One region of the Alkalibacterium putridalgicola genome, then DNA from elsewhere that is predicted to be linked to it. Evidence: riboswitches for the same ligand, from Rfam matches in the RefSeq annotation. Region 1 holds a riboswitch; the other holds the start of a gene.
What was found. Region 1 has a riboswitch for lysine ahead of AB4027_RS04160 (Na+/H+ antiporter NhaC family protein). Riboswitches for the same ligand answer to the same signal wherever they lie in the genome.

Region 2: it holds a riboswitch for lysine, as region 1 does, so the genes downstream of both, AB4027_RS06460 (aspartate kinase) here and AB4027_RS04160 (Na+/H+ antiporter NhaC family protein) in region 1, are expected to answer to the same signal.

Annotation. Positions count from the first base shown of each region.
Region 1 is NZ_CP162615.1:837,022-841,699, reverse strand. Features, by position in the region: gene AB4027_RS04165 (O-acetyl-ADP-ribose deacetylase) at 1-281, opposite strand, end outside; gene AB4027_RS04160 (Na+/H+ antiporter NhaC family protein) at 528-2,264, opposite strand; lysine riboswitch at 2,351-2,518, opposite strand; gene AB4027_RS04155 (carbonic anhydrase) at 2,681-3,334, opposite strand; gene AB4027_RS04150 (hypothetical protein) at 3,465-3,626, opposite strand; gene AB4027_RS04145 (SDR family oxidoreductase) at 4,179-4,678, opposite strand, start outside.
Region 2 is NZ_CP162615.1:1,373,667-1,378,344, forward strand. Features, by position in the region: gene arcA (arginine deiminase) at 1-1,010, opposite strand, end outside; lysine riboswitch at 1,560-1,741, shown strand; gene AB4027_RS06460 (aspartate kinase) at 1,839-3,041, shown strand; gene AB4027_RS06465 (aspartate-semialdehyde dehydrogenase) at 3,072-4,061, shown strand; gene dapA (4-hydroxy-tetrahydrodipicolinate synthase) at 4,061-4,678, shown strand, end outside.

The sequences.
Region 1 (4,678 bases):
CAGTCTTTCAGTTTTTCCGGTTCGCCGTGTTTACCGTCCCGATAAACCGGACCCACCGTATGGATGACATAATCAGCTGGCAGATCGAAGCCTCCAGTCAACTTGGCTTCGCCGGTCTCTGCTCCACCCAGCTTTCTGCATGCCTCTTTAAACTCTGGCCCGGCCGCGCGGTGAATGGCTCCGTCAACACCTCCGCCTCCCAGCAATGATTTGTTGGCGGCGTTGACGATCGCGTCGACTTCCAACCCTGTGATGTCGCCTCTAAATACTTCCCACTTCATACCTGTCCTCCTTCACTTAAGCATCATCAAACCACTTTACAATTACAGGTCAACTAAAAAGAAAGGAAATATCCTGTCTATATGATCTGTGACTATAGACCTATTCAATTTCTTTGTGACCCTCTTATCAATATGGTATACCTCAGATTAATTTCAGGCAAATAAAAAGCTTAGTCCCTATAGCAGTGTGTCTGAAGCCGGAAATCAGCATTCACACATTACTACAGGACTAAGCCATGTTAAAGGTTAATCATTTTCTGTGATATGGTCTGTGGTATCGATTTTCTTGCCAAAGATGAAGATGACAGCAACGACGGCTATCAAGGCTATCGGCAAGACAAGCATGACGGACATGCCGAATGCAGACGGAATATAGCCAAAGAGGATGGAGATCCCCGCCACAACAAGGGCATATGGCAACTGTGTTTTAACATGATCCAACAGGTTGGACCCGGCTCCCATCGATGACAGGATCGTTGTATCAGAGATCGGAGAGGAGTGATCTCCGAAAATGGCTCCGGTTAAAACGGCTCCGGCTGACATGACGACAAAGTTCGCATCCCCTGGCTGTAAAGCTGTGGCCAAAGGAATCGCGAGCGGCATCAGGATACCCATCGTTCCATAAGAGGTCCCTGTTGCAAAGGAGATGATCGCGCCGAGCAGGAAGATGACGGTCGGAAGCAGGAATGCCGGCATCGTGTCACTCAGTAAAGAGACAAGGTAATCGGCTGTTCCCAGTTCGCCCATGACACCTGAAAGTGACCAGGCAAGCAGCAGAACGACCCCTGTGATCATCAGCGTCTTCATGCCGTTGACCCAGATATCGATCCCCTTGCTGAAACTGAAGTGTCCCTGCAAAACACCCATGATCAGGGCAATGATGCTGGCGATCAGCGCAGCCTGGAACAAAACGACTGAGGCATCTGACGCACCAAAGACTTCTCTTAATGTCACGAAGGAAAAAGGCGAATTCTCGATTGTCTGGATAAGTGATGGATTATCTGAGCCTAGAATCGCTGAACGGCCATTGGTATAAAAGCCGATAAAGCTGAACAGGATAAGTGAACCGATCGGTATCAAGGCATTCCAAATCGACGGTTTTCCTTTAGCAACAACTTCCAGCTCTTCCTCATCGTTGTCCAGATGTGACCCTTTGGCAATAAGTTCATGTTTATCACGAGAACGTTCCTGTGCTTTTCTCATCGGACCGAACTCTCTAAGGGTCATGGATGTCACCAGCACAAAGACCAGCATCAAAATGTTATAGAAACGGTAGGGGATCGTCTGAAGGAAGACCCCGTAAGCATTGACATTCTGACCGATCGACTGGTAGGCATCGTTGATGAGCCCGACTTCGTAACCGATCCAGGTCGAAATCAAGGCGATCCCGGCGATCGGTGCCGCAGTCGCATCGATGACAAAGGCCAGACGTTCACGAGACAATTTCACTTTATCTGAAACGGGACGCATGATCGGTCCGACGATCAATGCATTTGCGTAGTCGTCAAAGAAAATCAGCAGACCGAGGAACCAGGTAATGACCTGCGTGCTGACGGGCCCTTGAGCTCGTTTAGCCAGACTTTCAGCAATCGCACGTGCTCCACCAGAAGACGTGATAAGGGCGATCAGTCCACCGATAACAAGGACTTGTAAAATGATCCCGGCATTCCAGGGGTCAGCCAGAGAAGACAGGAGGTAATCGACGATATCTGTAAAGCCATATAATAAACCGATAAGGATGGACGCTCCTCCTGCATACTGAATGATGACCGTCCCCGCAAAGATTCCCAGGAATAGTGACAGGACCACGTTCTTGGTGACGAAAGCCAGAATGATGGCGATGATGGGCGGGATCAAAGTTAAAGGTCCCATGGATTGTGCCAGACTGGCTTCAGCTTCTGCAGCGAATACGGGTAGCGGTATGAGCCACATAAGTCCTGCAACGGCCACCAGCGTGCTCAGTTGCTTGAAATGTTTTTGCATTGTTATTTCTCCTATCTGTCTTTTTTTATTTTGTATAGAAAAAAGCACCCAAGGGCACAATTCCTCAGATGCTTTAGATTCGCATATTCAAGGATAGTGCTCCACGCAAGCGTGACAGTCATACGCTTATTCAACGTATGCCCAGGACAAGCAAGTTGACGCTCACTTTCCTTCGGCAAAGAACCCTTTCCTGTCGTTCGCAGGCAGTCAAACCTCCGGACAGTACTCTTATTCTTTGCGCCTCTATCTTATCTTCTATTTTCAATGTCTTTTAGTTTACCTTATTTATATAAATGTTTCAAGGATGAATTTTAAGTTCTGCTTGATTATTCACTTGAAAACATCCTGGAGTGGCTCTTTAAAACGCGATGCCTCAGCCCTTTAAGCAAAGAAGCACTCAAACAGAACGTTGGCTTCTATTGGACTTTTCTGTTTTTTTCAGATGCAATGATCGGTTGGAACTGCTCATCCGTATTGTCATATCGCTCTACTTTTCCTGATCCGATATCGTAACGCCAGCCCTCTAATTCCAATCTTCCGTCAGCTATCCGTTCATTTATGAAGTCATACTCTTTCAAATGTTTCAGCTGTTCCAGAACATTCAATTCTTCCATCAGTTTAGCCTTTCCCTTATAGGGTTCGTCTGCCGCACAGGCCTCTACTTCTTCACATAACCCTTCCAAGGGCTGCAGATAATGTTGAGTATACGGCAGCTCTGATAATCCCTGTTTGCCTGAAAGAGCTGCGGCACAACCTCCACAGTTGGAGTGACCACAAACGATGATCGTTTTCACATTCAGGACTAAAACGGCATATTCGATCCCAGACAGGGTCGTTGTATCGTAGACCTCCGCATGTATTGACGGCACGCTGTTTGCAATGTTTCGCAGGACGAAGATGTCGCCCGGAGCGGCATTCAGAAGTCTTTCTGGACTCACCCGTGAATCAGAACAGCCGATAAAAAGTGTGTCGGGGTGCTGCTGTGTTTCCAGTTTCTGGTAAAGTGTTTCAAATTCTTTATATGTATGCCTCTGGAAAGACTCCAGACCTCGCTTGATTCTTTCTTTCATTTTCATTCCCTTTCGTTAATTGCTCATTAAAATACCGCGTGAAAAGAATCTTCACGCAGCTGTGAGTATACACCTTTTTGATGTGAAATGTAAGTCCCTTAAGTGGACCTGAACCGGTCAACCAGCTCAGTCAATTATTATACTCTTCATTATCCTGCTTTTGTTTCGGCGAATATGCCTCATCTATTTTTTTTCCTATCACAAAGAATGTAAGAAACAGACCGGATATAGAAGCAGCCAGACTCGCTGTGATCGAAATTGCTGCGATGATGATTTTTTTCGTTCTACTCATTTTTTAGCCTCCTATGATTTAATAGCGCAAAATCCTTATCAGAAAAATATGTACACATATTTTTTCATTTTAGCTTTTTCCTTTGTTTGATGTTTCTCCTCATATCCCTCGTACCCCTCAAGTTCCACATAAATCTGTGTGTGTCTTCTACTCTTTTATATTAACAAAAATCATAGAAAAGTACTATTTATAGAAACTGCCGGTCAGCTTCCTTTGTAGTTCCTGTAGCCTGCAGCCAGCTCAATCGTTCCTTTGTCATGAGCTTGTCGTTTTATGCCGGGACTGACAGACTCAATAGTCAGATGTCGATGGGCTTGTCATTTTTCGAATAAGGCGGCAATGTCAGCTTATATTTTTCGGTGAGCTGGTCGTATTGGAAGGAGAATGACATGCTCAAAATCTTGCCTCCGATGGGCTTGTCATTTCGCAGGAAAAATGACACGGTCGGGATTTTTTTCTTTGTGAGCTTGTCACTTTATAAAGAAAATGACTGACCCGCGTTTAATCAACACACGAGTCAGTCATTCAATCAAATGTATAAAAAAATCCAGTTTAATACGCTTTGGTCATGCCGCCGTCGACCAGCAGCTGCTGACCTGTGACATAGGTGTTGGCACCTGAGACGAGGAACGTCGCCATCTTGGCCAGTTCTGCCGGCTGACCATATCGGCCAAGCGGGATCCCTGCTTCAATGGATCCAGTGACTTCTGAAGTGGTTTTACCTTGGCGCTTGGCCCGTTGGCTATCGAGTTCCTTTAAACGATCTGTTTCGATGCGTCCGGCACCGATCGTATTGACCAGGATGCCGTCTCCCGCAAGTTCCTGGGAGAGACTTTTAGACAGCCCGAGGATGCCCATTCGAAAGACATTGGACAGGATCAGACCGTCGATCGGCTGCTTGATGGATGACGAGGCATTATTCAAAATGCGTCCCTGTGTTTCTTTCAAGTCAGGCAGGACTTCGTTGATCGTCCGGATATAGCTCATCAAGGTCAGATCAAAAGCTTTATGCCAGTCTGCATCAGTAAATGTTTCAAAGGAACCCCCTGGTG
Region 2 (4,678 bases), 540 kb from region 1:
ATCAGTTCGATGTCATCCACGCCTAGTGCATCTTTCAGCACTTTTCCCAGATCCGTTTCATGCGTAATCTTGACCTTCCCGGCTTCATCTGATTTTTCCAGGATATAGGTATCGATCGAACCGTCAAGTTCCAGGATGCCCGGATGGATCGTAAATTTATTATGATCGATCATTGTAAATACTGTGTCCAGATGCATCATGGCCCGCACATTCGGGATCTTGATAGCCAGGACTTTTTCGAATGAAGCACCCTTCTCAAATAATTCAATAGCCAGGTCTTCAACAGCTTTTGCTTCTGTTCGCTGAGAAATGCCGATAGCCAGGACTTTTTCATTTAAGACGAGTTCATCTCCGCCTTCCATATGAGTCGTCACATTACGGTCCCGCCAGATATCGGTGCCGCCGTCTTTGAACCGTGGGTGATGTTTCATGATCGTTTCAAGGAATAAGGTCTCACGCTTACGTGCCTGATAGGTCATGTTATTGATAGTCATGCCGTTGCCCATTGAGGCACCCGGATCACGAGTAAAGTAAAGGTTAGGCATTGGATCCATGTAAAACGGATACTGATGACGATCACTGATATCTGCCAGATGGTTGGAGTCTACTTCTACTTCGTTCTTACGTACCCCAGCCATGATTTTTTCGACCATTTCCAGAGTGTCCATAGACAGCAGATAATCCTTGAGCACTTTATATACATTCTTGGAAGAAATACCGGATTCATCCAGCATCGTTTCCACAAAGGATTCTTTCGTGTCGGATGCATCGATGGCTTCCGCTGATAATTTTTCAAGGTATAAAACTTCTACACCGTTTTCTCTTAATGTTTCTGCGAACTTGTCATGTTCTTTTTGAATGACGGGCAAATGTGGAATGTCATCGAAAAGCAGGCGTTCCATAATATCAGGGGTCAAATTTTCAATTTCTCTGCCCGGACGTTTCAAAAGGACAGTCTGCAGTTCACCGATTTCTGAAAAGACGTGAATTGACTTCTTGTTCGTTTCCATTGTATTCTCTCCTGTCTCGTTAGATATACTTTCTGTTTCAGTCGTTGACTTCACTCTCGTTCCTCCTTATTTGCTTTGATACCCATATGATAACACTTACAAAGCCCTTTGTTAACAGTTTGGTAACGCTTCCCTAAACTATTTTCGAGCTAGTTTTGTATAATAATCAATTATTTGTATATTTAATGGTGTATCATAGGAATACCGTTGTATATTATGCTTTTATATACAAAAAATATTAATTTTAAATTTATACTAATAAGTTTATTAGAAAAATCACAATTTCTCACATGAATTATTTTAGTTCTTTATTAGCGATATATCGATATTTAAGTTAACTTGACCATAATCAGTTTATTGGATAATTTAGGTCCTCCTTTTACTCATGAGATTTTCACTTCTTTTATCATACCTTGCATAACTATAAATCTCAATCAATACGAAGCAGAGAAACCCTAGCCTGTACGCATGGATATTTAACTAACGGTGATTCATTGTTTACATTAACATTAAAGTTTGATAAGCTTATAAACATAAGTTAATAATTAAATGACTGGATGAGGCGCAAAAATCATAAGTACTCACTTTGTATGGACCTGTAAGTTCGAAGCTGAGGAAAGGGAAATTTGCCGAAATCGTCTGTTTTTTACAGAAAACAGGCCGTTGGGCTGTATATGAAAAATATGCAGACTGCCGTAAAGCTTTAGGCTTAACGGAGTGCTTCCGCTTGTGACGATATCTATTTGCGAACAAGCCGGCATTCCCGGCTTGTTTTTTTGTATATAAAACGCCCTGCTCTCCCCTCTCATATATAGAAAAGGAGTCGCTATGAAACGAAGTGTTTTAAAATTTGGAGGATCCAGTGTGGCGGATTTCATGAAAATCAAAGAGATCGCCGGCTACCTCAAATCACGTATCGAACAAGATGAACAGCTGATCGTTGTCGTTTCAGCTATGGGAAAAACCACCGATGACCTGCTGGCGTCTGTGAGTCACCTGACTAATAATCCCAACGATAAGGATATAGCCATGCTATTGAATACAGGCGAGCAGCAGACGATCTCGTTCCTGTCCCTGGCCTTGAATGACTTGAGTGTCCGGGCCAGACCGCTGACGGGCTATCAGGCCGGGATCGAAACGACAGGCAAACATCTGAAAAGTAAAATTTCTTCCATTAAAACAGAGTTCCTGGAAGAACTGTTTGAAACCCATGACCTGCTTATCGTCGCCGGTTTTCAAGGCTTCAATAAAGCCGGCGAACTGACGACACTTGGTCGCGGCGGTTCTGATACCACGGCGGTCGCCATCGCTTCTGCTCTAGACTGCCCGTGCGAGATCTACACCGATGTCACAGGGGTGTTCAGTACAGATCCCCGTATTTTCCCGGAGGCTAAACGCTGGGAAATGATCTCATTTGAAGAAATGATGGAAATGTCCGCCCTGGGTGCCGGTGTGCTTGAAACACGCAGCGTCGAATTAGCCAATAACCATAACATCCCGATCTACTTGGGGAAAACATTGTCAGAAGAGAAAGGAACATGGATTGTGCCGAATGATCAAATGCTCGAACGCAAAGCTGTCACGGGGGTTGCTTTAGATAAAGAAATGGCTCACGTCACGATTACTTACCCTCTGGAAACCAAGACATTCCTGACTGATTTGTTCGTTAAACTGGAAGAAGCTGAAATCAACATCGATATGATTTCTCAGATCCAGAATCAGGAAGGCCTGCAGCTGTCGTTTACCTTTAAAGAATCCGAAGAACGCGAACTCAGTCAGCTTTTTGATTCATTGAAAGAGTCCTATGCGAATCTTTACGTTAAAATAGAGACCACTTACTGCAAGCTGTCGGTCATCGGGGCCGGCATGCGCGACATGACCGGGGTCGCTTCGAAAATATTCAAGACGCTCCTGGCCTCAGACATCCCCTTTTATCAGGTCACGACCTCCGAGATCAGTGTGTCTTACGTTGTAGACGAAGAAAACGGCGAAAAAGCCACCCGTCTTTTGTGTCAGGCCTTCAATTTATAAAATACTATTTAAACATGAAAGGACGATTTAATGATGAATATTGCCATAGTCGGTGCCACAGGTCTTGTGGGAAAGACCATGCTGGAAATGCTTGAACAAAAAAACATCCCTTATTCATCTCTCACCCTTTTTTCTTCCGCCCGCTCAGCCGGTAAGGAAGTGACATTCAAAGGAAAGAGTTACACCGTTGAAGAACTGACGGAGGAAAAAACAGACGGCGGTTTCGACTATGTCCTGATGTCTGCCGGCGGGGACACCAGCCTGCAGTTCGCTCCCCTTTTTGAACAGGCCGGAGCCGTCGTGATCGACAATTCAAGCGCCTGGCGCATGGATCAGGCCATCGACCTGGTCGTTCCTGAAGTCAACAAGGCCAGTCTCAAGCGCCGCATCATCGCCAACCCGAACTGTTCGACCATCCAGTCTGTGGTTCCTCTGAAGCCTCTTGCGGATGCCTTTGGCCTCAAGCGTGTGGCCTACACGACCTATCAGTCCGTCTCCGGTTCCGGCTGGAAGGGTATCGAGGATCTGGAGCGCGGTGAGCATGGCGAAGGACCTTTGAATTATCCTAAACCGATCTATCATAATGTGATCCCCCAGATTGATGTCTTTTTAGACAATGGCTACACGAAAGAAGAAGACAAAATGATCAGGGAGACACAGAAAATACTGAACGATGCATCCATTGCCGTGACAGCGACCTGCGTCCGTGTCCCTGTCCCTCACGCACATGCAGTGGCCATCAATGTTACGCTGGAAGCAGAACCGACTGTTCAAGAACTGAAAGTTGTCCTGGCCGACTTCCCTGGTATCATTCTTATGGACGACCCGTCAAACGGCATGTATCCGACACCACTGGATGCCGCCGGTAAAGAAGGCGTCTTTGTCGGACGGATCAGAAAAGACAACAGTCTTAAAAACACCTATCATTTATGGTCAGTGAGTGACAACATCTTGAAAGGTGCCGCACTGAATGCCGTACAGATTCTTGAAGAACTCCTACTCAGAAAGGAAGAACGCTAATGAAACGATTATTCACCGGAGCAGCTGCTGCTGTCACCACACCCTTTACAGATGAAAGCGTCGACTATGACAGCTTCAAGAGTCACCTGACGTTTCTTAAAAAGAACCGCATCCAGGCCTTCGTCGTCAATGGTACGACAGGCGAAAGTTCCACACTGACAAAGAAAGAGAAATCCACCCTCTTGTCCATCGCGATCGATGTGGCTGACGGAGACATCCCGGTCATTGCCGGAACAGGTTCGAACAACACGGCCGATGCCATCGCCCATTCCAGAGAGGCAGAAAAACTCGGTGTGGATGCCCTTTTAGTGATCACGCCTTATTACAATAAAACCAGTCAGAAAGGCCTGCTGGCTCACTTTACAGCGATTGCTGAAGCTGTGACCATCCCAATCATCTTATACGATGTGCCGGCCCGTACAGGCATGACCATCGCTCCAGAAACTCTGGAAGTCCTGGCTCAGCATCCCAATATCGTGGGTCTGAAAGATGCGACCGGTGATCTGGCTCATCTGAATCGTCTCCAGTATGTCGTGGATGACAGCTTTTCCTTCTACAGCGGCAACGATGACCTGGCCCTGCCTTTCTATTCAATGGGCGGACACGGTCTGATCTCC